One region of the Neptuniibacter halophilus genome, then DNA from elsewhere that is predicted to be linked to it. Evidence: predicted binding sites of a transcription regulator. Region 1 holds the regulator's gene; each other region holds the start of a gene.
The links. The regulator LexA, encoded in region 1, represses DNA repair genes until DNA is damaged. The targets are predictions, from matches to a motif close to TACTGTNTANNTANACAGTA.

Region 1 (10,363 bases):
CTCCTGGGCGGAACGGGCGATTCAGTTAATCCCGGCGCAAACCTACTACGTTGATCTGGCCCATGCCTACAATGCGCTCGGTGACAGAGCAGCCCGGGACGGAGTGCTTAATGCCGGACTGCGGATATACCCGAAGGATCCATCTCTGTTAAAGGCCCGGGAATTCTTCCGGCTTAAAAACCAAAAGATCAGTAGCGGCGCTTTAACACCCCGAGCCCTGCAGCCGGCCAGTCCGCCTCAATCAGGGCAATCTCAGCACAATTAAAGCCTGCGGGGTAACGAGTTCCCCCCTCAATCAGCAGCGCCTCGACCAGGGCAACGATCGGCATATGTGTAATAACCAGAGGTGTGCGTTCAACATACCCCTCTAACGACTCTATAGCTTCCATTGGAGCGGCCTCCGGAGTCCATAGAGGAGACTCAGCCAGCACCTGAACACCCAGCGTATCCGCCATGATTTCAGCAGTCTGCCGGGTACGGAGATAGGGACTGTGAACAATGCAGTCAACTGATGCCAGCGCATCACGCAGATCAGCAGCTTTTGCCTGTAAACGAAGCCGACCTGACTCCGTCAGCGATCGCTTTGCGTCAGACTCGGCAAACAGCTCTGCCTCGGCATGACGCATCAGATAGAAGTTCATGACTCACTACGTGGCAGTACAAATTCAACATCGGTGCTTTGCTCGTTCATCATGAGCATTTTTACCACCTCAGCAACCGGCGCCTTATTAAACACCACCTCATAGAGACCGCAAACCAGCGGCATATAAACACCCATATCGCAGGCCTTTTCCCGCACATGCTTGATGGTATTAACACCTTCAGCCACCTGCCCAAGCGCCTCGACAGCCTGTTCCAGGGTTTTACCTTCACCCAGCGCATAGCCAACACGGTAGTTTCGGCTGAGCGGCGACATACAGGTGACGATCAGGTCGCCGACACCGGCCAGTCCGATAAAGGTCATGGGGTTAGCCCCCATGCACACCGCAAACCGGCTCATCTCAGCAAGGCTGCGGGTCATCAGCATACTCTTGGTATTTTCGCCCATACCCAGTGCTGCGCTAAGGCCCGCAGCAATCGCATAGATATTTTTCAGCGTCCCCCCCAGTTCCACGCCATAGGTATCTGAGCTGGCATAAACCCGGAAATAAGCGGAATGAAGCATCCCCTGAACGGCGCTTCGCAGCTCAGGACAATCACTGGCAATCACCGTAGCGGTCAACTGGCGTGCTGCAACCTCTTTTGCCAGATTCGGGCCACTGAGCACGCCCACCCGGGCCTGAGGTAACTCTTCACGCAGAATCTCACTCATCAGACTGAAAGTCTGTGCTTCGATCCCTTTTGTAGTGCTGACCAGCATCTGATCCGGTTTCAACCATGGCACAGCCTGGCGAATAACATCCCGAAAGGACTGACTCGGAATTGCCACGAAAACCAGCTCAGCATCACTCAGCACCTCCTCCAGAGAAGAGGATGCCGTGATGTTCTCTGATAACCGGTAGTCTGGCAGGTAACGACTGTTTTCATGCGACTGATTCAGCAGATCAGCACGGGACTGTTCACGCAGCCAGAGACCTACTGAATGACCATTTTCTGCGACAATGTTCGCAATGACTGTACCGAAGCTTCCGCCACCCAGAACAGCTACTTTTTTTGTTTCTGACATAGATTGGGTACGCCCTGGCTAATTTTTCAGTTATCCAGACTGTCCAGCACTTTGTTAACCCCTTTAAACAACAGCATAACAATCAGATATCCTGCGCCGGCAAGCGCCAGAAATAAGATCAGCTGCAAAGGGTCTTCAGTACGCTGGTAGCCCGCGACGCCCAGTGCGGCAATCACCGCACTGAATACAATCGCAGCGATATTGGCGATACGCTTAGTTTTGTGTTTGTCCGCTTGTGCCATCTTCGGTCTTTGCCTTTACCGGGGATTCATCAGCAGCCTGCGCTTCGGTATCAACAGAGGCACTTTGTGCACCCGCACCTTGAACCTGCGCCTGATCTTCCGCCTCTGCAGCAGTAGTTTCATCTGCGCTAGACTCAGCTGCTTCGGTGATTGCCGTTACCGCCTCTTCAGATGCTGCGTCTTCAGCCAGAGCCACTGTTTCTTCAGCCTGCTCAGCCTCTTCTGTCTCAGTATCTGCAACCGGCTGTTTCACAGCGACACCCGCTGCCTGAGGCTCCTGAAGCAATTCAGGTTCAGGGTGAACACACTCCAGTTTAACGCCGGTTTCCGCTTCGATTTCAGGAATCAGGAAGGAATCATCTTCACAGGCGAAACAGATGGAGGCACCGGTTGCTCCGGCACGCCCGGTACGACCGATACGGTGTACGTAATCATCCGGGTCTTCCGGCAGCTGGTAGTTGAACACATGTGTTACGCCATCGATGTGAATACCACGGCCGGCAACATCAGTCGCTACCAGCACCTGAATTTCACCACTGCGGAAGTCTTCCAGGGTACGTACTCGCTTAGCCTGTGGAATTTCACCGGACATCAGTGCCGCTTTGATACCATCTTTACACAGACGCTCAGCGAGACGGCGTGTTTCATCACGACGGTTACCAAACACGATCACCTTTTCAGCATGATCTTTGTCCATGTAGTTACGTAGCAGACGATATTTTTCTTCGCCGGAGACCAGGTATACCGTCTGAGTCACGTTATCGGTGGTTTTAATCTGCGGCGCAATCTCAATTTTTACCGGATCCAGCGTCCACTGCTCGGCCAGATTAAGAATGTCGTCAGTGAACGTCGCACTGTAGAGCAGAGTTTGACGATCTGCACCCTTGCGTGGGGTATTGCGGACAATGGTACGGACATCCGGAATAAAGCCCATGCTCAGCATACGGTCCGCTTCGTCCAGCACCAGAACCTCAACGTTCCACAGATCGACATCCTTGCGGTTAATAAAGTCGATCAGACGACCCGGAGTCGCCACCAGAATATCGACCGGCTTTTTCAGTTTCTGTCGCTGCTTGTCATAATCCATACCGCCAACCAGACTCACCACATGCAGATCCGTATATTTGGACAGACCTTTAGCGTCTTCGGCAATCTGCAGGGCCAGTTCACGGGTCGGTGCAACGACCAGTGCCCGCGGCTGCCCAAGAGGGCGCTTCTCATCAATCGGGTAATCGATCAGATCAGTCACGATACCCAGCAGAAAAGCGGCGGTTTTACCGGTGCCCGTCTGGGCCTTACCGATAATATCTCGCCCCTGCAACGCAGAAGGAATGGTTTCTGCCTGAATTTCTGTGCAGTACTCAAAGTTGAGATCCGCCACGGCATGCAGCACATCGTCCGGCAGATTAAAGTCGTGAAAACGTACTTTACCTTCAACGGCGGGCACGACGAACTGCTCCGGTGTCCAGCGCGGCTTGTTTCGGCTACCCTGACGGCGGCGTCGCTGCTGGGGTTTACGCGTGGACTTGTTCTTCTTATTTTCTGAGCTGTTTGGCTGAGCTTCCACTTTTGCTTCTGTACTCAATTGACTATTCCTAAGAAAAATTGCGTCGGTATGGCGGGAGTGCTGCAAGCAACTGTTTACCATAACGACGGGTAATAAAGCGTCGGTCGAGCAGGGTTATCCTGCCCTCGTCCTGTTCTGTGCGCAATAAGCGTCCGGTTGCCTGGGTCAAACGCATTGACGCCAGGGGTATCACCCACTCCTGGAACGGGTTGCGTCCCTGAGATTCAAGCCATTCGGAGTAGGTCGCATCCACTGGATCATCCGGGACCCCAAACGGCAGCTTAGTGATAATGACATGAGTCAGGTAACTACCCGGCAGATCAACACCTTCGGCAAACGAAGCCAGACCAAAAATAACACTTGGCTTCTGTTCATCAATACGTTGCCGGTGCTGCCGCAATATCTCATGTTTGGCCAGATCACCCTGCACCAGAATATCGGCCACAATCTTATCAGGCATCTGCTCAAGAACATACCGCATCTGCCGCCAGGAGCTAAATAAAACCAGTGCCGCCTGCTCCCCGGGCAACTGCGCTAACAGGTAGTCTGCGAGTTCCTGATTGTGGGCATCCGGATTACCGGGGTCCGACCGCATCGCTGGCACCCTTAACTCGGCCGCATTGGCGAAATCGAACGGGCTGGCAAACACCGCATTCGGGCTCTCGGCAGGAATCCCCAAATCAGCATACAGCCGGTCAAAGCGCCCCAGCGCCGTCAACGTAGCCGAAGTAATCACTGCGGCATAGCATGGCTTCCAGAGGTGCTCCTGCAGGGTATCTGCAGCAGACACCGGGCTGCTACAGCATTCAATATCCAGCCCCTCAGGACCGTCGACTTTTACCACCCAGCGTGCCGTAGGCAAACCACCGGCCTGATCGGCTACCGAATAACTCCGGGCCAGCCAGAACACTGACTGCAGCCGGGCCAGCATCACCCCCATCTGCGGATACCACTTTTCGCAAAGGTCCCGCGGCAGATCAGCCAGTTCTCCGTCCAGCCCCTCTTTCAGCAGATCCACAATCTGCTCGAACTTAAGTACGACCCGCTCTGCTGAATTGGCAACATTATGACTGATCAACTGCAACGCCTCGGGAATCATCCCCTGTGCAAACCGGTAACGGTCACTTGGCCCCTGCAATTTATCCTCAAGCAACTGCTGCATCAGTAGCTGCCACTCCTGCAGAGAATGCTCCATATCCGCAAAGGGGGTAGCGAGGGTTTCAATATAGTTTCTGAGCACCATATGCTCAGCGCTTTCGGTCAGCAACTTGTTCAGACTACGGGTTGTCTTCGCAAGCCAGCGGATACTGGATTTAAGCCGCAGACTGTAGGAAAAGTGACCGGTGGTTTTACCGCCCAGATGGTGCCCTTCATCAAAGATGTAAATGGTATCTTCCGGTGGTGGCAGAATCGCACCGCCCCCCAGCGAGAGATCCGCCAGCACCAGATCGTGATTGGCAACAATCAGATCCCACTTATCAAGCTCCTGACGCGCCTTAAAGAACGGACAGATAGAAAAATTACTGCAGCGCCGGTTGGTACACTGCATATGATCACTGGTCGCCAGACGCCAGACAGGATCAGGTACAGTCTCCTTGAGCCCGTCGCGGTCACCATCCCACTCCCCTGAGGCATAAAGGCTGAGCAGAGATTTGAGCTCAGCAACATCCGCTGACTCGAGCTGGCGGGCAACCTCGTCTTCGTATAGCGCGATCTGACCGAGCTCATTCTGTTGCTCAAGCATCTTTTCCGCGTTGGAGATACAGAAATACCGGCCGCGACCTTTTGCCAGCCCATAGGTCAGATTGACACCTGCAGAACTGACCAGTTGCGGCAGATCTTTGAGAATGAGCTGCTCCTGCAGGGCAACTGTTGCTGTAGCGACGACCACTTTCTTCTTACGCTGCTGAGCCACGGGAACAGAAGCCAGCAGATAAGCCATGGTTTTGCCGGTACCCGTGCCGGCTTCTGTGACGCAGATATGCTGACCACCGCTGCGTACACCTTCTGAATCCTGATCGATAGAGCCCAGCGTGCGTGCGACTTCAGCAATCATCATCTTCTGACCATAGCGTGCCTTAAGCCCGCGGTTGGACAGAAACGCGGTGTAGGCATCCTGAATAGTGCGTTTGAGCTGCTGATCTAACAAGGCTGGAATTCCTGCAGGGTTGACCGGGGAATTCTACCAGTTATAAAACCGCATGCAAAAAATACTGTATAAAAAAACATGACTTGCTTTACAAAACAGAAATACTGTATAAAAATACACATACTGTATAAACAAACAGACTAATGATCATGAAACTCACTAAACGACAAACGGAAGTGCTGGATTGCATCAAACGCCACATTGGTGAAACCGGATACCCGCCGACCCGCGCAGACATTGCTAAAGATCTGGGTTTCCGCTCCGCCAATGCCGCAGAGGAACACCTCAAGGCACTGGCCAAGAAAGGCGCCATCGAGATCATCCCCGGAACGTCACGCGGCATTCGCGTGCCGGAACTCGAAGAGGAATCCGGCCTGCCGATTGTTGGTCAGGTTGCGGCTGGTTCGCCGATTCTGGCCCAGGAACACGTTGAGGATCATTGCACCATTTCATCTGACTTTTTCCATCCTAAAGCCGATTACCTGCTGCGTGTTAAAGGCACCAGCATGAAAAATGTGGGCATCATGGATGGAGATCTGCTGGCTGTACACCAGTGCAATAACGCCCGTGACGGACAGATTGTCGTCGCCCGGCTCGAAGATGAAGTGACGGTTAAGCGCTTTAAGCAGGAAGGCAATATCGTCTACCTGATCGCCGAAAACGAAGAATTTGAACCGATTGTTATCGACCTGAACGAACAGGAAGTAGCAATCGAAGGACTGAGTGTAGGCGTTATTCGCAGAGGTAACTAACCATGTTAGCACTACAGACAAACCCGGCCCCTCGGTTACTGTCACGTTCGAAACGTGAAAAGATTGTACGGATAAGACCTGCACAAACAACCGAGTGCGCACTGGCGGGCTCTATCACTGAAATCGTGGTACAGGGAGAAAATTTCTCTAACATCCCGATGCTGATGCCACTGCTCGCGCAGCTCAGCCGTGATGATCGCTGGTTTGTCTGGATTGCCCCACCGGTACTTCTACCAAAACAGCTGCTGCTTGAAGCGGGCATTGATCTGCGTAAGGTTATTCTTCTGAATCCTGACAGTAAACACAGCACCTACGAGCTGGCGCGGCAGGCACTCAGTACCGGCACCAGCCATGCGGTGGTCAGTTGGCCAGGCTATCTTTCGGAGGAAGAGTTTTCCGGACTGGAATCCGCGGCAAAAGCAGGTCAGAGCCACGGCATTGTCATACGCCGCAGAGAACACAGCTAACGAATCAGGTTTATCAACCCGGGCAACATATTTCCGCTGCCAGCTCTGCCCTTCCCCTTGTGCAGATGCTGGCCGGAACTTTTCAAAGATCAGAAGAATATCAGTGTGACACAGTCGTCTGTACGACTACCACTCCTGCATCCCTTCACGCAGCCGGTTGACCAGTTCAGAGAGCGCTGTGAACCACATCTCATATTCAGCAACGATCGCTTTGTCTTCCGCATGATCAGGGTTCACCTGCAACACATGAATCTCAGACAGGCTGTTGGTTTCGGTTAAAGCGGCCTGCTTATCCGAGCCATGCCAGCATGCCTCATAAGCACTCATCAGTTTATGCAGCCAGCCGGCTTCGTCCGCCTCCAGCAGACTGAGCTGCTTTAATTCAGGGCTTTCAACACCGGTGGCCTCCAGCTCGGCCGCCAGAGAACGGTAGCCATCCAGAGATTCGGTATCCACCCGGTAGAGCTCAGCAATTTCCCGAAGAAAGGCATCATAGGCCGATGCCATATGAAACAAAACAGACTCATTGTAGGATTCAATTAGCGCATGCTTGCTCCAACTGGTGTCATCCTGAGCCCGCTTCAACTGATCCAGATGGATCCGGGTAAAGGCCAGTTTCTGGTTAGTCCGTGCCAGATAAATACCGCTCATACTATTCCCAACTGTTATTTGGCTTTTTTCCGGGTCTCTTCTTCAACCCAGGCTCCATCCCGATAGAATGCCCGCCAGCCAGTCGCTTTGCCATTGACCTCTGTCATAACATACTGCTCCTTGGTCTTACGGCTGTAGCGAACAATTGCCGGGTTTCCTTCGGAATCCTGTTTTGGCGCCGAGAACAGGAAGGAATACTTCGGATCAATCTCCTGCTGATGCGGCAGAAGCTCAATAATTTTTGGTGCACGGGTCTCCCGGTTGCGCGGGAACTGACTGGCCGCCAGAAACAGTCCGGAGGCTCCATCACGCAGAATGTAGGTATCTTCAACCTTTTCACACTGCAGTTCCGGCATCGGCACCGGATCCATCTTCGGTGGCGCCGGCTCGCCATTCTTCAATAACTTGCGGGTATTGCTGCAAGCCGTGCAACCAAAGTATTTACCGAAACGACCTGTTTTCAGTTGCATCTCAGCAGAGCATTTATCGCACTCCAGCGTTGGGCCGTCATACCCCTTAATGCGGTACTCACCCAGCTCCACTTCAAAACCTGAACAATCCGGGTTATTACCACACACATGCAGCTTACGTTTCTCATCAATAAGATAAGAATCCATCGCGGATTCACAAAGGCTGCAACGATGCTTCTTACGCAGAATGCGCGATTCCTCTTCATCATCACCGTCTGCACTCACGACCTCGTCACCGGACACCAGATTAATGGTGCATTTGCAACGCTCCTTCGGCGGCAAGCTATAACCTGAACATCCGAGGAACACGCCAGTGCTGGCGGTTCGGATCATCATTGGCCGACCACAGTCGGGGCAGGCAATGTCCGTCTCCGTCGGCGAATTAGGTCGCATAGCATTTTCGCCATCCTGAGCATCTTCCAGCTTGGCGGAGAAATCAGCGTAGAACTGATCCAGAAGCGCCTTCCAGTCGCGACTGCCTTCAGCCACATCGTCAAGACTCTCTTCCATCCGTGCTGTGAAGCTGTAATCCATCAGATCAGAGAAGTTTTCGCCCAGACGCTCAGTCACAATATCGCCCATCTTCTGGGCGTAGAAACGTCGGTTCTGTACCTCTACGTAACCACGATCCTGAATCGTTGAGATAATGGCAGCATAGGTCGATGGCCGGCCAATGCCCCGTTTCTCCAGCTCTTTTACCAGGCTGGCTTCAGTAAAGCGGGGTGCGGGTTTAGTAAAGTGTTGTTTAGGCTGCAGCTCAACCAACGTGAGATTATCGCCCGCCTGAACATCCGGCAGGATAATATCTTCTTCGCCCTTACCTTTGGCAGGCATAACCCGGGTATAACCGTCAAACTTGAGGATCCGCCCCTTCGTTACCAGCTCGAAGTCACCGCTTGTCACGGTAACCCGCGTGCTGAGGAACTGGGCTGGTGTCATCTGACAGGCGAGGAACTGTCGACGGATCAGTTCATACAGACGCTCGGCGTCGCGATCCATACCCTTCAGCGCCGTCGCTTCTACATTCACATCGGATGGACGGATCGCTTCGTGCGCTTCCTGAGCACCCTCTTTACTGCTGTAACTGTTTGGAGTCTCTGGCAAATACTTACTGCCAAAATGATCACCAATATACTCACGGCAACTGGCGACCGCCTCCGCACTCAGATTGGTGGAGTCGGTACGCATGTAGGTGATATAGCCCGCTTCGTAAAGGCGCTGAGCCATCATCATGGTCTTCTTAACGCCAAATCCGAGTCGCGTACTCGCCGCCTGCTGCAGAGTAGAGGTAATGAAAGGTGCCGATGGCTTACTGGTTGTCGGCCGGTCTTTACGACTGATAACCTCAAGCGCGCCTGACTGCAGTTGCTGAATATAAGCCTGCGTTTCCGCTTCAGACGTGGGCCGGAAGGTTTCACCGTTTACCCGGTGCACCTGCAGCTTCAGTGATTCTTTGGCCTTAGTCAGGGTATCAGCCTGAACTTCCCAGAACTCTTCCGGGACAAAGGCACGGATCTCTTTTTCGCGCTCAACCACCAGCTTCACGGCAACGGACTGCACCCTGCCGGCAGACAAACCACGGGCAACCTTCTCCCAGAGCAATGGCGAGATCATGTAACCCACCACACGATCGAGGAAGCGCCGTGCCTGCTGCGCATTTACCCGATCCATATCCAGTGCTGAAGGCTGCTCAAATGCTTCAGTAATGGCCTTCTTAGTGATCTCGTTAAACACCACCCGGCGGTAACGCCCCTCTTCTCCACCAATCGCTTCCCGCAGGTGCCATGCAATGGCCTCCCCTTCGCGGTCCAAATCGGTTGCGAGATAGATTTCGTCGGCCGACTTCGCCAGGCGCTTCAGTTCATCAACGACTTTCTCTTTACCGGGTAACACTTCGTAGTGCGGATTCCAGCCCTGCTCAGGGTCGATACCCATGCGTCCGATCAACTGCTCCCGCGCTTTCTTCTTCTTATGCTCGACCTTTTGTTCAGGCGACATCTTCCGGGTCAGCGCTGCCTGTCGGGCTCGCTCTTTTGGATCGGATTTCCGCGTACTGCCGCTGGTTGGCAGATCACGGATATGACCCACGCTGGACTTAACAACAAACTGGTTACCCAGATACTTGTTAATAGTCTTGGCTTTTGCGGGTGACTCGACAATTACTAGGGATTTTCCCATAGGGTCCTTCTTTATCTTGGGCTGTACCATCAAGTGGCCTGGAACCGGGTAATTTCCTGCGTTACCGATTGAGCATAGTGCAAAGAAATCGGCTTATTCCCAGTGACAACTCGACAAATATGAATAATTGGGGAGCATATATAAGTGCTGAGCATGCCCGGGTCAAGCGGCAATTTCCATAAAAGTAGACCAATGGATCAGTTATATCTTTACCAATTCAT
Region 2 (10,363 bases), 1.2 Mb from region 1:
TTGCGCGACCACATAATCAAAATTGCGTGCACTGCGATTTGCGCGGGAAAGCACAAACACCCGGGCATCGACCCGGCCTGCTTCCTGTAATGGTACGTTCTGACGCAGTTTTTCCAGATAGATATCATCTACTTCGCCATCGACCAGTGCCATGGTCAGATCCCACTTAGTCGCGATCACACGGTCATTGCGTTCCTCAGGCGACAGATAGTCGGAAAACAGGACAAAGCTGTAGCACTTGTTCGGGGTGTGGATCTCATAGATCACGGTGCCGTAGCCCTGATCATTCAGATTGAACTGAACAGGTTTGATCTGCCAGCGTTCCCGCATAATCCGACGTACCAGAGTACGCATAAAACTCAGCCGGCTCTGGTGAATAGAGCCGAGACGCTCCAGGTTCATCACCTGGTCAACGGGTCGCAGGGGCAGGGCGTTATCGCCGCGCAGGGCCGCCTGAATGGAAGCTGGCGTTGTCATTTTTATTATCCTCATACTTTGCAGCACATTTAAGGTTGCAGCATAGTGGTGTCGCTTGCCTTGAGGCCTCAGTCGGCGACAGGCTTGTTCTGCTCGCTATAGCTGTCGTTATTGATGTTGTTATCTGGCAGCAGGAGCGATCAGAGCAGAGGACAGTTTGAGACTATCTTAAGTCTGGCACTGTTTAAGGCCGATGCCATCTGCTTAGATCTTGCATACATCATCGGGCATAACGCAGTGGCCGTACAAATCAGAAGGTTATATCGTTTGATAAGGCAAACTTATCAAATGTGGCGAAGTTATTATTTTTTCTATAGGTTTTTCTGGCGCGGAGGAAGGTTTTCGGCCTGAGACAGGCCTTTCAAGGGGCCAATGCTGTAGGAGCGCGGTCCCCGCGCGATGTCTGCTGTGACAGGGCAAAAGAGCTGTTCGGACTGAGGCAGGCTTCTTATGAGGTTTGTTTGAACGGCAGGTAGCCTGTCAGCTCCTCTATCTGTTGATCAACTGCTTCTGTTTCTTCATCAACAAACTGGCGGATCGCCTGATTGAACCCCTGTTCCTGAAGCCAGTGTGCAGACCAGGTTGGCACCGGTTCAAAGCCACGCTGAATCTTGTGCTCGCCCTGTGCACCGGAATCAAACCGCTGCAGGCCTTCGCGGATACAGTATTCAATCCCCTGGTAGTAGCATGTTTCAAAATGCAGGCTGTCATATTCGTCGTAACAGCCCCAGTAGCGTCCGTATAGCGTCGTGCTGTCGCGCAGAGAGAGGGCGCCGGCCACCGGTTTGTCATCGCGACAGGCGAGCACCAGTAGCAGGTTCTCTGGCATCTGTTGTTGCAGCAGGTCGAAGAAAGCCCGGCTCAGATAGGCTTCGCGGCCACGTTTCAGGTAGGTCAGACGATAAAAATCATAAAACTGATCCATCTGCTCCGCTGTGATGTCGTTACCACTGAGCTGAAGATGGGTAATGCCCTGTTGTTGGGTTTTCTGGCGCTCTTTTCTGACGTTTTTTCGTTTGCGTGAGGTGAAGTGCTGGAGGAAATCGTCAAAGTCGCGGTAGTCACGGTTAAACCATTGATACTGGCAGCCCTTACGCACAATCAGGTCGGTGTCTGTTGTTTGCTCGAGTTCGCGTGGGAACAGCAGGTGCCATGAGTGTGCTTTGAGGGACTCACACAGTTGCGGCAGCAGGCGTTCCAGTTGTTGTAACAGCGGTGCCGGGTCGAGCCGGGTGAGTAATCTCGGGCCGCAGACCGGTGAGTAGGGGATGGCAGTGACCAGCTTCGGGTAGTAATTCAGGCCGTAACGCTGATAGGCATCAGCCCAGGCCCAGTCAAACACATATTCGCCATAAGAGTGGCTTTTCAGATAGAGCGGCATTACTGCGATCAGTTCACCCTGATCGATGAACTGCAGGTGTAGCGGTTGCCAGCCGGTTCGGGCGCAGACGCTGTTAGATTCTTCCAGCGCAGAGAGGAACTCATAGCGGCAGAACGGGTAATCATCAGGGCATAGGCTGTTCCAGCGTTGCGCGCCTATTTCACTGATTTTATGGCTGATTTTTACTTCCTGCATGTGCGGGTTCCACTCAGAATTGCTAAGCTTGAGTTACTGGATGATCGTACGGGCCATTTTAAATACCCGATCAGGTGTAGGTACAGGAGTATTGTAATGGATGAATTAGAACTTGAATTTGAACTGCATCCGCAACTGGCGGCAGATTGTATCGTTTTGGGGGATTTTCCCCTGAGTCGTCTGTTGCTGTTAAATGATGCCAATTATCCCTGGTTTATTCTGGTTCCGCGACGGGCAGGGGCGACAGAGATCTATCATCTGTCAGAAGAGGAGCAGTGTACGCTGATTCGTGAGTCATCATTTCTGGCTTCAAACCTGGCAGATACCTTTGCGGCGCGGAAGATGAATGTGGCCTCGCTGGGAAATATGGTACCGCAACTGCATCTGCATCATATTGTTCGCTATGAATCCGATAAGGCCTGGCCGGGTCCGGTTTGGGGTAAGGTGCCAGCGGTGCCCTACACCGCAGAACAGCTTCATGATGTCCGGCGTAAGCTGGAGGCGCTGATGGCCGGGGAGCTGGAGTTTGTACCGGAGGCTGTGTAACCGGTAGGTTATCGGGCGGACTGATTGCCCGTTCCTGCCTGCTGTTGAGTGTCTGAAATCTTTCCGGCCCCAATCTCATCTGGGGCCTGTTTCCGCTGGATAAATCAGGTATAATCCGCCGTTTTTATAACGTACAGCCCCTTTGCGGGGATCGGGTTTAAAACAAATGCCAATCTTTGATTTTCAGTGTGAAAGCTGCGGTCACGGGTTTGAAAAGCTTGTACTTAAAAGTGACGCGCCGGCCCCGGCCTGCGTGGCCTGTTCGAGCAATGAAGTGATCCGAAAAATATCTGCTCCGGGTTTTCGTCTGTCCGGTTCCGGTTGGTACGAAACCGATTTTAAAACCGGCAAAAAGAAAAATCTGGCTTCCGGTTCAGATGCCTCTTCCGGTAGTTAAAGCAGTCTAACCTAATTCATTTATCAGTGTCCGGGCGTTGTCCGGGCCGAGCTAAGTAAACAGGAACAAGAAAATATGCGCAGTCATTATTGCGGCGATCTCAGAAAAGAGCATATCGGCGAAGACATTACCCTGTGTGGTTGGGTGCATCGTCGTCGTGACCACGGTGGTGTTATCTTCCTGGATGTGCGTGACCGTGAAGGTATCGCACAGGTGGTATTCGATCCGGACCGTGAAGACAGCTTTGCGCTGGCGGATAGCTGCCGTAGCGAATTCGTGGTTGAGATCAAAGGTACTGTGCGTAATCGTCCGGAAGGTACTGTTAACACAGATATGCCTACCGGTGAGATCGAAGTTCTGGGCAAAGAGCTGATCATCCTGAACAAGGCTGAAACGCCTCCGTTCCAGTTGGATGAGCACCAGAATGTAGGTGAAGAGGTGCGTCTGCGTCACCGTTATATCGACCTGCGCCGTCCTGAAATGCAGGAAAAACTGCGTTTCCGCTCTAAAGTGACCAATGCGATCCGTAACTTCCTGGATGACAATGGCTTCCTGGATATTGAAACGCCGATTCTGAACCGTGCAACACCGGAAGGAGCGCGTGACTATCTGGTACCAAGCCGTGTACACGAAGGTCACTTCTTCGCACTGCCGCAGTCTCCACAGTTGTTCAAACAGTTGCTGATGGTGGCGGGTTTTGATCGTTACTATCAGGTGGCCAAGTGCTTCCGTGACGAAGACCTGCGTGCTGACCGTCAGCCTGAATTTACTCAGATCGATATCGAAACCTCGTTTATGGACGAGGAAGGCATTATGTCGATCACTGAAGGTATGATTCGCAAGCTGTTTGTTGAGCTGAAAGGTGTAGATCTGGGCGAGTTCCCGCGCATGCCTTACGCTGAAGCAATGCAGCGTTACGGCTCCGACAAGCCGGATCTGCGTTACCCGATGGAGCTGGTTGACGTTGCTGACCTGATGGCTGAGATCGAGTTCAAGGTATTTGCAGGCCCTGCAAACGATCCTAAATGCCGTGTGACCGCGCTGAAAGTGCCGGGTGGTGCTCAGCTAACCCGTAAGAACATCGACGATTACACCAAGTTCGTCAGCATCTACGGTGCCAAAGGTCTGGCCTGGATCAAAGTGAACGAGATCGAGAACGGCGTTGATGGTCTGCAGTCGCCGATCATCAAGTTCCTGGGTGAAGATGTGACCATGGCGATCATGCAGCGTCTGGGTGCTGAAAATGGCGATATCGTCTTCTTCGGTGCAGACAAAGCGAAGATCGTTTCTGAGGCGCTGGGTGCCCTGCGTATTAAAGTGGGTGAAGATCTGCAGATGGCCGAGAGTGAGTGGGCTCCGCTGTGGGTTGTCGACTTCCCGATGTTTGAAGAGACCGATGCAGGCCTGACAGCCTTGCATCACCCGTTTACTGCGCCAAGCTGCTCACCGGAAGAGCTGAAAGCGAATCCGCTGGAAGCGCTGTCCCGTGCCTACGATATGGTTCTGAATGGTTGCGAACTGGGCGGTGGTTCTGTGCGTATCCACGATCAGGCGATGCAGGCGACTGTACTGGATATTCTGGGTATCTCTGATGAAGAAGCCGATGACAAGTTTGGCTTCCTGCTGAATGCGCTGAAGTTCGGTGCGCCTCCGCACGGTGGTCTGGCCTTTGGTCTGGACCGTCTGATCATGCTGATGACTGGCACGGATTCCATTCGTGAAGTGATCGCATTCCCGAAAACTCAGAGTGCATCTTGTATGATGACAGAGGCTCCGGGTGAAGTGAGTGCGGCTCAGTTGCGTGAACTGAATATTAAACTGCGTAAAACGCCCTGATTTTTCAGGTCGTTCAGTGTAAAACGATAAGCTGCCTCCGGGCAGCTTATTTGTATCCGGGGCAAGGCTCCACCTGATTGCAACAGAAGAGGGACGCTATGGCAGGTCATTCTAAATGGGCAAATATCAAGCATCGTAAGGCAGCGCAAGATGCGAAGCGAGGCAAAATTTTCACCAAACTGATTCGTGAACTGGTGGTCGCTGCGAAAGAGGGTGGCGGCAACCCGGAGGATAATCCGCGCCTTCGGGCGGCCGTTGATAAAGCCCTGGGCGCGAACATGAAGCGCGATACCATCGATAAGGCGATCCTGCGTGGTGCGGGCGGTGGTGAAGGTGAGAACTATGATGAACTGACCTACGAAGGCTATGGCTCCAACGGCGTGGCGATTCTGGTGGAATGTATGACCGACAACGTCAACCGTACGGTAGCGGGTGTGCGGGCGGCGTTTAATAAGTACAACGGTAATCTCGGGACTAACGGTTCGGTCTCCTATCTGTTTGAGAAGAAAGGTCAGATCACCTTTGCTGATGAGGCCGATGAAGAGCAGATTATGGATGCGGCGCTCGAAGCGGGTGCCGATGATGTGGTCAGTAATGACGATGGTTCTATCGATGTATTTACACCCTGGCAGGAGTTTATGGATGTGAAGCAGTCGCTGACCGATGCCGGGCTTGAGGCGGTTCATGCGGAAGTGTCCATGATTCCATCGACCACGGTCGAACTCGATGTGGAGACCGCGCGTAAAGTGCTCAAGCTGATCGATGCGCTCGATGATCTGGATGATTCGCAGAATGTTTATCACAACGCGATCATACCGGAAGAGGCGATGGAGGAGTGATCCTCTACTGAAGCGATAGAAGGCCGGGCTCAGTCCCGGCTTTTTGCTTTCTGTAGGTACGTGTTTGGGCTTTTTAAATCGGCATCACTGCTGTATGCTTGCCTGTATAAATAACCAGTGATTCGAGGCTGAAGGCTTCGGGATGAATGTGCTGACTGAATGCTGATATTAGGTATAGACCCGGGTTCGCGAATTACCGGCTACGGGATCATTAACTGCGTGGGTAATAAGAACGAATATGTGGCCAGTGGCTGTATCCGGATTAAGGGTGAAGAGCTCCCGGAGCGGTTACAGCAGGTCTATGCCGGGGTGGCGCAGATTATCGAGCAGTACTGCCCGCAGGAGATGGCGATAGAGCAGGTCTTCATGGCGCGAAATGCCGATTCGGCGCTGAAGCTGGGGCAGGCGCGTGGCGTGGCGATTGTCGCTGGCGCCAATGCGGAGTTGCCGGTTTATGAATATGCGGCACGCAAGGTAAAGCAGTCAGTCGTCGGTAAAGGCTCCGCCGATAAAAGTCAGGTTCAGCATATGGTGGCGCATATTCTGAAATTGCCCGGTCTGCCTCAGGCAGATGCTGCCGATGCATTGGCCATTGCGCTCTGTCATGCTCATACCCGGAATAGTCTGATCAAAACCGCTGGCAGTATGTCGGCCCGAAATGCCAGTTGGCGGCGATAATCTGATGCCTGAATTAAGTTACAGTGAATTTATCTATATTGCGGATCTGATCGGGGTGGCGGTGTTTGCTACCGCCGGTGCTCTGGCGGCTCAGGGTAAACGGCTCGATATTCTCGGGGTTGTAGTGCTGGCCATTGTCACCGCACTGGGCGGCGGAACGATTCGCGATATTACACTGGATATTCATCCGGTTGTCTGGGTGGCTGATACAGCCTACCTCTGGACTGCGATTGTTTCTGCGGTGGTCGCCTTTATCGTGTGTCGCTATATGCAGTATCCACGTCGCATGTTGCTGGTGCTGGATGCGATGGGTCTGGCGCTGTTTGCGGTGCTGGGTGCTGAAAAAGCGCTGGCGATGGAGTTGCCGGCCTTGATAGTGGTTATGATGGCAGTGATTACCGGCTGTGCCGGAGGCATGATCCGTGATGTGCTCACCGGACAGATTCCACTATTGCTGCAACGGGAGTTGTACGCCACCTGCGCCCTTGCCGGCGCACTGTTCTATGTGGTTTTTCAGCCCTATATACCCGGGCAGCCGCTGGCGGTAACCTCGATGATGATCATCTTTGTGCTGCGTATGGCAACGCTGTTTGCTGATTTGAGTCTGCCTGAATTTATTGTGGCCGGGCATAAACTGGAAAAGCTTGAGAAGGAAGAGAATAAGTGATTGGTCGACTGACAGGAGAATTGATCGAGAAACAGCCGCCTCAACTGGTACTGGATGTGAACGGAGTGGGCTACGAAGTCGAGGCTTCGATGAATACCTTCTATCGTCTGCCGGAGCTGGGGGCAAAGCTGACGCTGTTCACTCACTTTGTGGTGCGTGAGGATGCTCAGTTGCTGTATGGCTTTTATGATCGTGAAGAGCGGGCGTTATTCCGCACGCTGATTAAGGCTAACGGTGTGGGCCCTAAGCTGGCGATCACGATTCTTTCAGGTATATCGACTTCAGAATTTGTCCGCTGCGTGAACGATGGCGATACCGCATCACTGGTGAAACTGCCGGGGGTGGGTAAAAAGACGGCAGAGCGGCTGATTGTTGAGATGAAAGACAAGATTAAAGCGCTGGGGCTTGAAAGTGCCGGTGAATTCCAGCTATCGGCTGCAGATGGGCCGGATATGAGCGGCTTTGAACCGGTGAATGATGTGCGTGCTGAAGCGGAAAGTGCGCTGGTAGCGCTGGGCTATAAACCGGTTCAGGCGAGCAAGGCCATTGCGCAGGCAGATAAAGCGCTGGGTGCCGGGGCCAGTTGTGAAGAGTTGATCCGGGCGGCACTCAGGGCGATGGTAGGGTAAATCGTGATGATCGAAGCAGACCGTTTTATTTCACCACTGAGCAATCCGGTTGAAGAGGCTCAGGACCGGGCGATCCGGCCAAAAACACTTGAAGACTATGTGGGTCAGCCGGTGGTGCGCGAGCAGATGGAGATCTTTATCCAGGCTGCACGGATGCGCAATGAGGCGTTGGATCATACGCTGATCTTCGGGCCGCCCGGTTTGGGCAAGACGACACTGGCAAATATTATTGCCAATGAGATGGGTTCTGAGATTAAAACCACTTCAGGGCCGGTGCTTGAAAAGGCGGGCGACCTTGCTGCCCTGCTGACTAACCTTGAACCGAATGATGTGCTGTTCATTGATGAGATTCATCGTCTCAGCCCTAACGTTGAAGAGGTGCTCTATCCTGCGATGGAGGACTACCAGTTGGATATTATGATCGGTGAAGGCCCAGCAGCTCGTTCTATTAAGCTGGAATTGCCGCCTTTTACGCTGGTCGGCGCAACCACCCGTGCCGGGCTGCTGACCTCGCCGTTGCGCGATCGGTTCGGAATCGTTCAGCGACTGGAGTTCTATAACGTCGAGGATCTGACGCATATTGTGGCCCGTTCGGCCAACCTGTCTGGTATGCAGATCGATCAGCAGGGTGCCGGTGAAGTGGCAAAGCGCTCGCGCGGGACTCCGCGAATTGCCAATCGTCTGCTGCGCCGTGCCCGTGACTACGCAGAAGTGAAGGCCGACGGTGTGATCAATAATCAGGTCGCCGATCTGGCGCTGAATATGCTGAACGTGGATCATCATGGCTTTGATCATCTTGATCGGCGTATGTTATTGACTATGATCGAAAAATTCGGTGGTGGCCCGGTGGGTGTTGAGAGTCTGGCAGCGGCTATCAGTGAAGAGCGGGATACCATTGAAGATGTGCTGGAACCCTATCTGATTCAGCAGGGATTTTTGATGCGAACACCGCGAGGCAGGGTCGTGACGGATCACGCGTATCGCCACTTTGGTATAGCCAAACCCGACACAGATCAATAAACCCTGAAGAAACTAAGCTTTTTGTTTTCCGCTGATCTCAATCAAGGTGCATTCATGCTTTAGCCGTCTAATATGCGTAGAAAATAACTAATAATTAAATACGCATAGCGGGTACGAGCATGACGGCAACTCTTAATCTTTCTGAAGTCGCGTCTTTTAAAGCCGAGCTGGAAACGCTGCTGGAGCAGCTCAAAGCAGAATCCGCCGAGCAGTTCAGGCGTCAGCAGCAGGCGGAGAACCCTGAGGTTCACGATGTGGGTGATGAGGCTGCAGCGGTCACTAGTCTGCTGGTTAATGTGGAATCAATCAGTCACCAGAACGAAGAGATTGCGGAGTGTCTGGAAGCGCTGGCGAGAATAGAAAACGGAGATTTCGGTTTCTGTATCGATTGTGATGAGGAGATCGAACTGACTCGTCTCAAAGCCTGCCCGACCGCGTCTCGCTGCATCCGCTGCCAGTCTGTTCATGAGGCGGGGGTTCGAAAAACCGCCTGATAACCCTCCTGTTTAAACGGCCGTTCCATCCGGCCTGTCAAAAGCACCCGGAACCAGCCAAATTGGCTGGTTTTTTCTTGTATTAATCGTTCTGACTGTTATTGTTTAGCCTTCTTATTCATCACCAAAAAATGAACTGAACTTCTGCCGCCGAATACAATCACAGAGCCGGTTAGATTCAGGTTCTGGGAATTGTTAGAGGGAAGGTACTGTGGTCGAAAAAATGTCGATCTGGAGTCTGGTGGCAAATGCAAGTCTTGTAGTGCAGTTGGTTATGTTGATGCTGCTGCTGGCATCGGTGCTTTCCTGGGTGATGATCTTTCAGCGTCATGCTGTTCTGAAGCAGGCGCGTAAATCAATGCGTCGTTTCGAGGACCGTTTCTGGTCCGGAGTCGATCTCGGTCAGTTATTCCGGGAGATCAATCATGAACCCAACAACGATTGCGGCGCTGAAAATATCTTCCGGGCCGGAATCAAAGAGTTTACCCGCCTGACCCAGCAGAATGGTTATGACCGGGATTCAGTGATGGATGGCGTCGAGCGAAGCATGCGTGTAGCGCTATCCAGAGAAGAGGATAAGTTAGAGCGGCATCTGCCGTTTCTGGCAACGGTCGGTTCTACCAGCCCCTATGTGGGCCTGTTTGGTACTGTCTGGGGTATTATGAATTCCTTCCGGGGGCTGGCTAATGTGCATCAGGCAACGCTGGCTTCGGTTGCACCGGGTATCTCCGAGGCACTGATTGCGACCGCGATTGGCCTGTTTGCTGCGATTCCAGCGGTTATTGCCTACAACCGCTATTCGGCGCAGGTAGAGTACCTGCTGGGTAACTATGAAACCTTCGCCGATGAGTTCTCCTCGATTCTGCACCGCCGTATGCATGCCTCTTAAGGGCTGGGGTGAACTGTGATCAGACGACACAAGAAAAAACGCAAGCTGAATGCAGAGATCAACGTTGTACCTTATATCGATGTGATGATGGTACTGCTGGTAATCTTTATGGTGACCGCGCCGATGCTGACGCAGGGGGTTAATGTTGAGCTGCCGAAAGCGCCGGCTGAGCCTGTGGATGACAGCGATAATGAGCCGGTGATTGTCACGGTGGATGCTGAAGGCCGCTACTACATCGATATCGGTGGCGATCCGAAGGTACCGGTCAGCGGTGAAGAGGTGGCTGACCGGGTCGGTAAAGTGCTGGCCTCCAAT
Region 3 (10,363 bases), 330 kb from region 1:
GATGGTCGCACTCAGGGCGTAGTCGTAGGTGATGGTGCCGCTGAAATCAGTACCGCTGTAGCTCTTGATGGTCAGGATACCCTGTCCGGTGTTCACCGTATCGCTGCCGTCCAGACTCTGCAGGTCGGCCAGTGTAAACACGGTGCCACCGATGGTCACTGTGGAGATGCCATCGCTCGCGGAGACGCTCAGGCTGCCATCAATCACCAGATCGCTGTCATCGTTCGCGGAGCCATCAGGCAGTCCGGCTTCGTACACGGTCTCGCCGGCACCGGCATCCACGCTGGCGTTGTCATCCGCACCGGTGATGGTGATGTTCAGTTTCGCTACATCTTCATCACCGTCGGCATCGGCCATGGTGTAGTAGATGTCGTAGCTCAGGTTGTCACCGGAGGTCAGTGCCTGGGTAGCCGCCAGACTGTTGTCCAGGGTGTAGTCCCAGGTGCCATCGCCGTTCAGGGTCAGGGTACCGTAGGTTGCCAGTGCATCCAGCGCGGCGGTATTGTCCGCACCGCTCCAGTCGACGAACACTGCACTCTGGTCGGCATTCGCATCGTCATTATCCAGTACATTACCGGAGACCATGCTGGTGCCATCTTCGGTCACGCCACTTGGGCCGTCATCTGCCGCAGTTGGGGTGTCATCGACAATGCTGATCTCCAGGTTGTCGCTGCCGTTGGAGCCACCCACACCGTCAACTTCGACCGCGACCACATCCAGATAGCTGCTGCCGTCCACGGTTTCCGGTGCACTCGGAGCTGCACTGTCGTTGTCGATGGTCGCACTCAGGGCGTAGTCGTAGGTGATGGTGCCGCTGAAATCAGTACCGCTGTAGCTCTTGATGGTCAGGATACCCTGTCCGGTGTTCACCGTATCGCTGCCGTCCAGACTCTGCAGGTCGGCCAGTGTAAACACGGTGCCACCGATGGTCACTGTGGAGATGCCATCGCTCGCGGAGACGCTCAGGCTGCCATCAATCACCAGATCGCTGTCATCGTTCGCGGAGCCATCAGGCAGTCCGGCTTCGTACACGGTCTCGCCGGCACCGGCATCCACGCTGGCGTTGTCATCCGCACCGGTGATGGTGATGTTCAGTTTCGCTACATCTTCATCACCGTCGGCATCGGCCATGGTGTAGTAGATGTCGTAGCTCAGGTTGTCACCGGAGGTCAGTGCCTGGGTAGCCGCCAGACTGTTGTCCAGGGTGTAGTCCCAGGTGCCATCGCCGTTCAGGGTCAGGGTACCGTAGGTTGCCAGTGCATCCAGCGCGGCGGTATTGTCCGCACCGCTCCAGTCGACGAACACTGCACTCTGGTCGGCATTCGCATCGTCATTATCCAGTACGTTACCGGAGACCATGCTGGTGCCATCTTCGGTCACGCCACTTGGGCCGTCATCTGCCGCAGTTGGGGTGTCGTCGACAATATCAATATCGAGGCTCGCGCTGGTGTAAGAACCATCGTCATCTTCCAGTTCTACAGCAAAGCTATCGGTGTAGCCGCCATCGGTGGCGCCGGCCTGAGAGTCGTTATCGACGTTATCGGTCAGGGTGTAGCTGTAGCTGATGATGCCGCCAAACTCATCGCCGCTGAAACCATTCAGTTCCAGATCACCGTAGTCACTGCTGATGGTGACACTGCTGCCGTTCAGTGCCTGCAGTTGTGCCAGTGTAAATGCCTGACCACCAATGGTGATTGTGGCCAGTCCATCCGGAGAATCGAAGCTGAAATCGCCATCCTGTGTCAGAGAAGGCGCATCCGGAGAGGAGCCCTCTTCCAGATCATTTTCGTAAACAACCTCTTCGGCACCTTCACCGCTCAGACCAAACAGCTCAACACCGTCATCCTTACCTTCGATGGTGATGGTCAGATCGGCTGTCTGCTCTGCGTTGTAGGTATCGGTAATGACGTAGCTGAAGACATCTTCCAGAGTTTCGCCTTCGCTCAGTCCCTGAATTGCATCTTCACCGTTGGAGGTAAGTACATAGGTGTACGAACCGTCAGCATAGAGGGTCAGAGTACCGTAATCTCCGGTGATGGTTTCACCCGGTGCGGCGGTTTCATCAGCGTCACTGAAGGAGACCACAACAATTGAATCACCATCAGCATCGGTATCTTCCTGTTCAGCCGGAGTGAGGCTGCTGTCATCATGCACACCGCTGATGACATTACCGGAAGTAGAGGGGTATTCCTCTTCCTCCTGGTAGTTGTAGGTGTCTTCCATCACGCTGTTGAAATCGTCCTGTGCAACAGGTGTGGTATCGTCGTCATAGATGGTAATGGTGCCGGAATCGGAGGCAGGGTTAACGGTGGCATTTTCTGCACTGAGAATACGGATACCCAGGGTTTCATTACCCTCGTCCAGCTTATCCTGCACAATGTAAACGGTTACCGGAATTTCAGTCGTGCCCGCAGGAATCACAACGGTATAGATATGGTCAGGATCGGGCCCATCACTCCAGTCCTCACCATAGAGTGCAGTACCTTCATACAGTTGATAAGTAACCGTCACATCCTGATCAAAAGCTTTATCCAGAACCAGATTAAAAGTGACTGTTTTATCAGATTCCATATCGGAACCTTCAAGAATACTGACCGCATTACCGCTAACCAGTACCGGATATTCAGGGGTAGGCGTATCAGGCACATCCGGGTCGGAAGGGTCGGTCGGTGTTTCCAGGCTCACCTCAACAGAAACACTCACTACCGGCAGTGGCTCTGGCACAATAACCAGCTCTTCTTCCGGCTGGATAAAGGTTTCTTCATAGCCAATGGTGTCGTAGCCGGCTGTCGGGTCAACCTCTTCGGCGGTACGCAGAATGTTAACCGTTGAGGAACCTTCGTTACCCTGACCACCCCCGGCAGCAGGGGCTCCACCGGCAGCAGTTGCTTCACCTACCTCAGTAGGGTCAGCACCCGCCAGGATGGCAGCCTGAATGGCGTCAATCTCGGCATCAGTACCCGGCTCTCCACCGGTAATCGCAGCCTGAATAGATTGACCGTCAGCGGCGGCTTCACTGCTATCAAAAGACTCTGCCGTTGCGTAGGTTTCAGAAGAGAGCAGCCAGGTCTCGCCACCCTCCAGTGCCACAACCGCGCCATCGGCCATAGACAGCTCTACGCTCGCCCCCGGCGATGCCTTAATCACCTCATCCGCATAAACCGGATCGCCTAATGCGAGAAGACGCTCTGATCCATCAGGCTTGATCGCAACCACTTTCCCGATGATTTGTACTACAGAACCAATGACGTTCATTTTGATGCACTCCTACTACTCATAATCCATCATGACCTCAGGTACCCGATTTACTGCGGGAAGAGAGGCTGGTGTGGTGATCTTGATAGCGCAGGATCGCATCCCGCCTATCAATCTGATTAAAAGCTAGTCACAGAGGTGCGTTTTACCTACTGTACTGAAGTACAGTCAGTTGAATGTTTTTTAATCAATTGTTAATAATCAATCAGTTATCTCTAATATAAAAATTCAATCAAAATAACCTTTTTAAATAGAAAGGATTTAATTTTGTTGCTGGCTGTATTTTTACTGCCAGATAACACTGCAACTAATTACACGACTTATATCAGGCAAAAAAAACTCCGGCAGAGGCCGGAGTTTTTTAACGATCGATCAAAGAATAACGATGATCAGGCGAGGCTGTCGTCCGCTACTTTATATTTCGGATCTTCGATGATGTTCACTTCCACCAGCTTGCCCGCTTTCTTCAACAGACCCTGACACTCCGGGCTGAGGTGGCGCAGGTGCAGTTCTTTACCCGCTTTTTCATAACGTTCTGCCAGAGAGTCGATGGCTTCGATACCCGAGTGATCCATTACCCGGCAGTTAGCGAAATCAACAATCACTTCAGGCGGGTCCATCTTCGGGTTGAACTGATCACGAAATGCCTGCACAGATGCAAAAAACAGCGGGCCGTTTGGCTTGTATACCTTAGTGTCGTACTCATCACGAACCTCAAAGGACATGTTGCTGGCATGCTTCCAGGCGAACACCAGTGCCGAGATAATCACACCGACAATCACCGCAATCGCCAGATCCTGCCATACGGTCACCGCAGTTACGGCAATCACTACCAGCATATCTGAGCGTGGAATTTTGCCCCACAGGCGCAGACTCGCCCACTCAAAGGTGCCAATGACCACGATAAACATTACCCCGACCAGCGCCGCAACCGGAATCATTTCGATCCACTGAGAACCCACCAGAATAAAGGTCAGCAGGAACAACGCAGCGGAGATACCGGAAGCCCGGCCAAAACCGCCTGAGTTGATGTTAATCATGCTCTGGCCAATCATGGCGCAGCCGCCCATACCCCCAAAGAAGCCGGTCGCTACGTTTGCAACGCCCTGACCGATACACTCTTTATTGCCTCGCCCACGGGTCTCAGTGATCTCATCGATCAGAGTCAGAGTCAGCAGGGATTCAATCAGGCCAATCGCCGCCAGAATCAGCGCGTAAGGCACAATGATCCGCAGGGTTTCAGCATTCAGAGGTACCATGGGAATATGGAATTCCGGCAGACCACCGGCAATGGTAGCAGCCGGATTACCGGTCATATCCACCAGCACGTCCTGAACAGTACGCGCATCCAGATCCAGACCGATCACCAGCAGGCTGACTGTGAGGATCGCAGCGAGTGACGATGGGATCGCCCGGGTCAGCTTTGGCAGGAAGTGGATAATAGCCATGGTCAGCGCTACCAGCCCCAGCATCAGCATCATCTGCTCACCCTGCAACCACTGCAACACGCCATCAGCATCGGAGAACTGGAACTGTTTCATCTGCGCCAGGAAGATCACAATCGCCAGACCATTCACAAAGCCCAGCATAACCGGGTGGGGCACCAGACGGATAAACTTACCGAGCCGGAACACTCCGGCCAGAATCTGGAAGATCCCCATCAGCACCACAGTGGCGAACAGATATTCTACCCCGTGCTGCGCCACCAGGCTCACCATTACCACGGCCAGTGCACCGGTTGCCCCGGAGATCATACCCGGACGCCCACCGATTGCGGCGGTAATCAAACCAACCATAAAGGCGGCGTAGAGACCTACCAGCGGCTCAACCCCGGCCACAAAGGCAAAGGCAACCGCCTCTGGCACCAGCGCCAGCGCAACGGTCAGACCCGACAATAGATCACTTTTCAGCGATTGTGTTCGCGACACAAGCAATTGAATCATTTATCACCCCAGGGAGTTACCTGCTCTTTTTTTGATCAGGCTGCGTAAAAAGTGCGCGAGTATAGCAAATAGAGGGGGCAATTACAGGCGTTCAGGGCGAATAATACCGAGCAGGTTCGCTCTTCTTTGTGCACTGCCATAAGCCGCAATCTCTTTGGCCAGCCGTGCCAGTTCATGTGCTTGCGGAAATCGGCTCACCTGTAAAAGCTGCCCCAGATTCTGCCAGGCGGGGGGCAGATGGGCTAATCGACTTAACATACCACCGTCCGGGTCTGCGGCCAGATAGCAAACCCGGCCAATACCGGCCGCCAGAATCCTGCTGCTGCACATCGGGCAGGGTTCCAGAGAGACCATCAGGGTGAGCTGTTGCCGTGAGGGAAAGTCGGCGCACTGCTCTTCAAACTGATCGAGCAAACGCATCTCAGCATGGCCCGCCGAATCATATCCACGGCTGAACACCCGATTGCTCTGCTCCAGCAAACACTCACCCTGCGGATTAAGAAGCACCGCACCAACGCCATAATCACCGCGCAGCAGGGCCTCCATCGCCAGTTCACAACAGCGCAACGCCCACTTTTCTTCGCCACAGCCATACTCGGCCTGATAAGTTGCCAGTCGCAACTGCAGCGCCTGAAGCGCGTTCGGATCATGTCTGGTCAAACTGATTTCTCCCCTCCGGTTACAGCGACGCGTCAGTTAAGGGTTACTCGCCTGCCAATAAACTGAGTTGCCGGGGCTGATCAGAACTGGCTGGCTGCAGTCGGTAACCCACGCCGATCAAACGTACCGGGCGGCCGCCACGCAGATAGGCATCACTCAACAGTTGCCGGAAATGGCTCAGCTCAGGTTGTTTAACACTATATTCGGCCGTGGTCTGAATAAAATCAAAAAACTTGATTTTAACCACGGCACCGGCGATCTGACGTGGTGGGTCAAGCCGTGCATAGCGCTGTTGCAATGATTCCATCAACTGCGGTAACTGCTCCAGACAACTGGGCAGATCGGGCAGATCGCGGGGATAGGTATGCTCCACACTGACCGATTTACGCTCACGGCTGACTTTAACCGGCCGTTCATCAATGCCCCGGGCCAGTTCAAACAGCCGCTGACCAAACCGCCCGAATCGCTCAATCAGACGTGACAGGGGTATCTGCCTTAAATCCAGACAAGTCTCGACTCCCAGGGTGTGTAACTTCTCTGCGGTTTTCTCACCCACGCCGGAGAGACGCTTAACCGGCAGTGCCGCAACAAACGGATCCACATCCTGAGGCAGAACCACAAACAGGCCATCGGGTTTGTTCCAGTCGCTGGCGACTTTAGCCAGAAACTTATTCGGTGCCACCCCGGCCGAGATAGTGATGCCTACCTCCTCACGAACCCGGCGCCGTAACTCCTCGGCAATCAGGGTCGCACTGCCCTGACAATGTTCCACACCGGTAACATCCAGATAAGCCTCATCCAGCGAAAGTGGCTCAATACGCTCAGTCACGCTCTGGAAGATCGCCATAATCTGCTGCGAAACCGCCTTGTATTTCTGTATGCTGCCGGGTATCAGGGTCAGATCCGGACAGAGTTTAAGTGCCTGAGCGGTAGGCATTGCGGAGCGAATCCCATATTCCCGTGCCAGATAGTTACAGGTTGAGATCACGCCTCTGCGCTCACGGCTGCCACCAATAGCCAGTGGCAGATCGCGCAGAGCCGGATTATCACGCATCTCCACCGCGGCAAAAAAACAATCGCAATCACAATGAATTATCTTGCGCTGCATAACTCAACCCAAATACTGTCCATCCATACAGTATATGGATTTTTTTTGCTCTGCCAATGAGAAAATGTTTGCTATGCTGAACCTTAATAGCAACACCTTGATAACAACAATTCAATAACAGGCTCAAGACGTTCCGGGCCACTCTCTCTTTCTCTACCCCGGCCCGGAACGTCCTTTAAGAAGTCAGAAGCTGGGAGATAATAATAAGATGTCAGAAGAACCACGGGTCAGGGAAAGACGCTCCGGTAAAGACCGCAGACAGAATAAAGACCGCAGAGAAGATATACGTTTCGAACCCGGCAAGGCCGATCGGCGTAAAAGTAATGGTCGTCGTCAGGGCGATAATGACATCTGGCACAAAGCGCTGGACGGCACTGACAGCGCGGGGAACTAACCCGAAACCAGAACCACACCGGGGGAGCCTCGACTCCCCTGTCACCAAAACGTAAAGTTTTCGTCAAAGCTTAGACACAAAATACTCATATATTTTTCACGTTATGAACACACGTGAAAATACTCTCATCGTCACCGAGCCGGCTATTAACGTAGAGAAGGCTCTGGTCAGTAAATATCCGGCCTTTACCGATAAACCGGCGCCCTTTCGTCGTTCTGCGCTCTATATGCTGCGCAAACTGGTGCATGAAAGCGAGATTAACTCCTTTCTCGACCTGAACCGCGACGCCAGCGGCTTTGAATTTATCGATCGGGTGCTGGAATACTTCAATTTCGGCTACAGCATCAGCAACCGGGACCGGGATAACATCCCCTCCTCCGGACGGGTGGTGATCATTGCCAACCACCCTCTGGGGGCACTGGACGGCCTGTCACTGCTGAAAATGGTGGGTGAGGTCCGCCGCGATGTGAAAATCATCGCCAATGACGTGCTGATGAACTTTGATCCCATCAAAAACCTGTTTCTGCCGGTAGATAATCTGGGGAAAAACACCCGCAAACGCGATATCGAGAGAATTGTCGACGCCCTGCATCAGGAGCAGGCCGTGATTGTATTCCCTGCCGGTGAAGTTTCGCGCGCAGGACTCACCGGCATTAAAGATGACAAATGGAACAGCGGTTTCATCCGCTTTGCCCGCAAAGCCAATGCACCGGTATTACCGATCTTCATCGGCGGTAAAAACTCCTCATTGTTTTACAGCGTTTCCTACATCAACAAGGCGCTGTCCACCATGATGCTGGCGCGTGAGATGTTTAACAAACACTCCGTCACCATCCCGATGAAAGTCGGTGAACCGATTCCGTTCAGTCAGATTGATGCCGTACCGGTTTCCACCACGGAAAAAACCAAACTGCTGAAAAAGCATCTGTACCGGATCGCTAAAGACAGAAAGCCCCTGTTTATTACTGAAAAAACCATCGCCCATCCGCAAAGCCGGCAAACGCTGAAACAGGAGTTGCGTGAATCTGAGCTGCTCGGGGAAACCGCCGATGGTAAAAAAATCTTCCTGTTTGACTATAAACCGGATTCCGCGGTCATCCAGGAAGTGGGCCGCCTGCGTGAAATCGCGTTCCGCTGTGTCGGTGAAGGCACCGGGGATAAGAAAGATCTGGACCAGTATGACCCCTATTACCGTCATCTGATCCTCTGGGACGAAGATGAGCTGGAAATTGCCGGTGCTTACCGCCTGGCGGAAGCCTGGAAACTGGCTGAGAACCCGGAACAACCACTCTACAGCTCTACCCTGTTCCGCTACAGCGAACAGATGCAACCTTATTTCGATCAGGGAATCGAGCTGGGACGCAGTTTCGTTCAGCCGAAATACTGGGGCAAACGCAGCCTCGATTACCTCTGGTACGGCATCGGTGCCTACCTGCGGAAACACCCGGAGGTCCGTTACATGTTCGGGCCGGTGAGCCTGAGCAACAGCTACCCGAAAGTTGCCAAGGATATGCTGATCTGGTTTTACCGCCACTATTTTGGTGATACAGAAAACCTCGGTCACTCCTTCTCGCCTTATCATCTGGATGCCGACGCTCAGAACAATCTGCAGCGGATGTTCAGTGGCGACAACTACAAGGCAGACTTCCGTATCCTCAAAGAGCAACTGGAGTTTCTCGGCGTCAGCGTACCTACGCTATACAAACAGTACAGTGAGCTCTGCGAAGAGGGGGGTGTGCGCTTCCTTGATTTCGGGGTGGATGCCGACTTTAACTACTGTATCGACGGTCTGGTACTGGTCGATATTCATCACGTGAAGCCGAAAAAGCGCAAGCGCTATATGGGTGAAGAACGCGCTGCTGATACGCCGGCTGGAGACTGAGCAAGGCCCCTTCAGCGGTCTGGAGGGGAGATTACCTGCTGTGGTCGTAGGGCTGAATCCAGTAACGGGCTTCTGTTACTGGTGTATCCGGCGGCAACAAAGGGTTAGGCAGGCTTATCACCCGTTTCTCTATCCATTTATCCAGCGGAAACAGGTGCGCCGTCGCCGGATGCTCCCTCAGGTGGCGACTGAACTCACCACTGTCGATCATACGGTTCAGCCCCAGCTCCAGACGCTGAGCCAGTTTCAGATTTCCCGGCGCGACAAAAAAATACATGGGAAACGGGTAATAGATGATCAGCTCAGGGTAAAGCATCATCTCTGGGTATTTACCCTGCCGGGCCGCCATTTCAGCAACCCCCTCATGCACACCCCGAGGAAAAAAATCACAACGTCCGGCATTAAGCTGCCGAAACATCAGCTCATAGATAGCCCCCCGCTGAACCTGAATACCGGCGGCTTCCAGTACGTCAGAATCCGGCCAGTGCTTTCCCTGACAGGCGACCAGTGTCTGTAACTTCTGCAGGGTTTCAACCCGGTCAAACTCAGTTTGCCGGTCCCGCCGGATCAGGCTGACCCGAAACCCCAGCAGACCTTTAAGCAGAGGCAACCGAACCGGTTTCAGCTTTTTCTCCCGGGAGATGGAAGTTCCGGCCCAATATACATCCAGCGTTCGGCCACGGGCTAACTCCTCTACCGCGCGTCCCTGTTCCATCTGAGTTGTATACGCTACCCGGCTCACCCCATATTCAGCTTCGGTTTGACGCAGCGCCATCGTCAGCAGCGTCGTAAAATAGCTGTGACTGACATCATCTTCAGATTGCGGCGGGATTGTTCGAATCACACCCTGCGCCGAAAGCATGGCAGGGAATATAAACAGCAGCAGGGAGAGAAGTATGCGCATTACAACCACACCGAAAGAGTGTCTTAAACCCTAAGTCTAGACAATATCTCAAACAGAGTAAGCAGCATGACTCTCCCGTGCTTAAACACAGAAGAGTCATGGTCTGGTATCACTGAGCGGCGGTTTGCTGCGCGGGGGGACGGATGTTCGCTTCGCTGCGAATCTCAATGCCCTGAGGATTGGTACCCAGATCGACCTGAACCTGCATATCGAGCTG

Region 2: ruvC (crossover junction endodeoxyribonuclease RuvC) is a predicted target of LexA. The motif match lies at 5,772-5,791, and genes of this name have one in related genera.
Region 3: dinB (DNA polymerase IV) is a predicted target of LexA. The motif match lies at 6,980-6,999, and genes of this name have one in related genera.

Annotation. Positions count from the first base shown of each region.
Region 1 covers NZ_AP027292.1:2,999,508-3,009,870, reverse strand. The annotation lists gene QUD59_RS14050 (PglL family O-oligosaccharyltransferase) at 1-265, shown strand, start outside; gene sixA (phosphohistidine phosphatase SixA) at 189-641, opposite strand; gene QUD59_RS14040 (NAD(P)H-dependent glycerol-3-phosphate dehydrogenase) at 638-1,666, opposite strand; gene QUD59_RS14035 (hypothetical protein) at 1,693-1,908, opposite strand; partial or broken gene rhlB (ATP-dependent RNA helicase RhlB) at 2,189-3,475, opposite strand; gene dinG (ATP-dependent DNA helicase DinG) at 3,504-5,624, opposite strand; gene lexA (transcriptional repressor LexA) at 5,774-6,376, shown strand; gene QUD59_RS14015 (cell division inhibitor SulA) at 6,379-6,843, shown strand; gene QUD59_RS14010 (DUF6586 family protein) at 6,970-7,494, opposite strand; gene topA (type I DNA topoisomerase) at 7,509-10,142, opposite strand.
Region 2 covers NZ_AP027292.1:220,121-230,483, reverse strand. The annotation lists gene QUD59_RS01135 (hypothetical protein) at 1-477, opposite strand, end outside; gene QUD59_RS01130 (GNAT family N-acetyltransferase) at 926-2,053, opposite strand; gene QUD59_RS01125 (HIT domain-containing protein) at 2,150-2,599, shown strand; gene QUD59_RS01120 (FmdB family zinc ribbon protein) at 2,766-2,996, shown strand; gene aspS (aspartate--tRNA ligase) at 3,072-4,832, shown strand; gene QUD59_RS01110 (YebC/PmpR family DNA-binding transcriptional regulator) at 4,931-5,671, shown strand; gene ruvC (crossover junction endodeoxyribonuclease RuvC) at 5,831-6,349, shown strand; gene QUD59_RS01100 (trimeric intracellular cation channel family protein) at 6,354-7,016, shown strand; gene ruvA (Holliday junction branch migration protein RuvA) at 7,013-7,645, shown strand; gene ruvB (Holliday junction branch migration DNA helicase RuvB) at 7,652-8,665, shown strand; gene QUD59_RS01085 (TraR/DksA family transcriptional regulator) at 8,785-9,159, shown strand; gene tolQ (protein TolQ) at 9,371-10,048, shown strand; gene tolR (protein TolR) at 10,064-10,363, shown strand, end outside.
Region 3 covers NZ_AP027292.1:2,667,039-2,677,401, reverse strand. The annotation lists gene QUD59_RS12470 (retention module-containing protein) at 1-3,255, opposite strand, end outside; gene QUD59_RS12465 (SulP family inorganic anion transporter) at 3,645-5,198, opposite strand; gene QUD59_RS12460 (nucleoside deaminase) at 5,280-5,858, opposite strand; gene dinB (DNA polymerase IV) at 5,902-6,912, opposite strand; gene QUD59_RS12450 (hypothetical protein) at 7,175-7,360, shown strand; gene olsF (bifunctional ornithine lipid synthase OlsF) at 7,464-9,242, shown strand; gene QUD59_RS12440 (type 2 periplasmic-binding domain-containing protein) at 9,274-10,146, opposite strand; gene QUD59_RS12435 (hypothetical protein) at 10,256-10,363, opposite strand, start outside.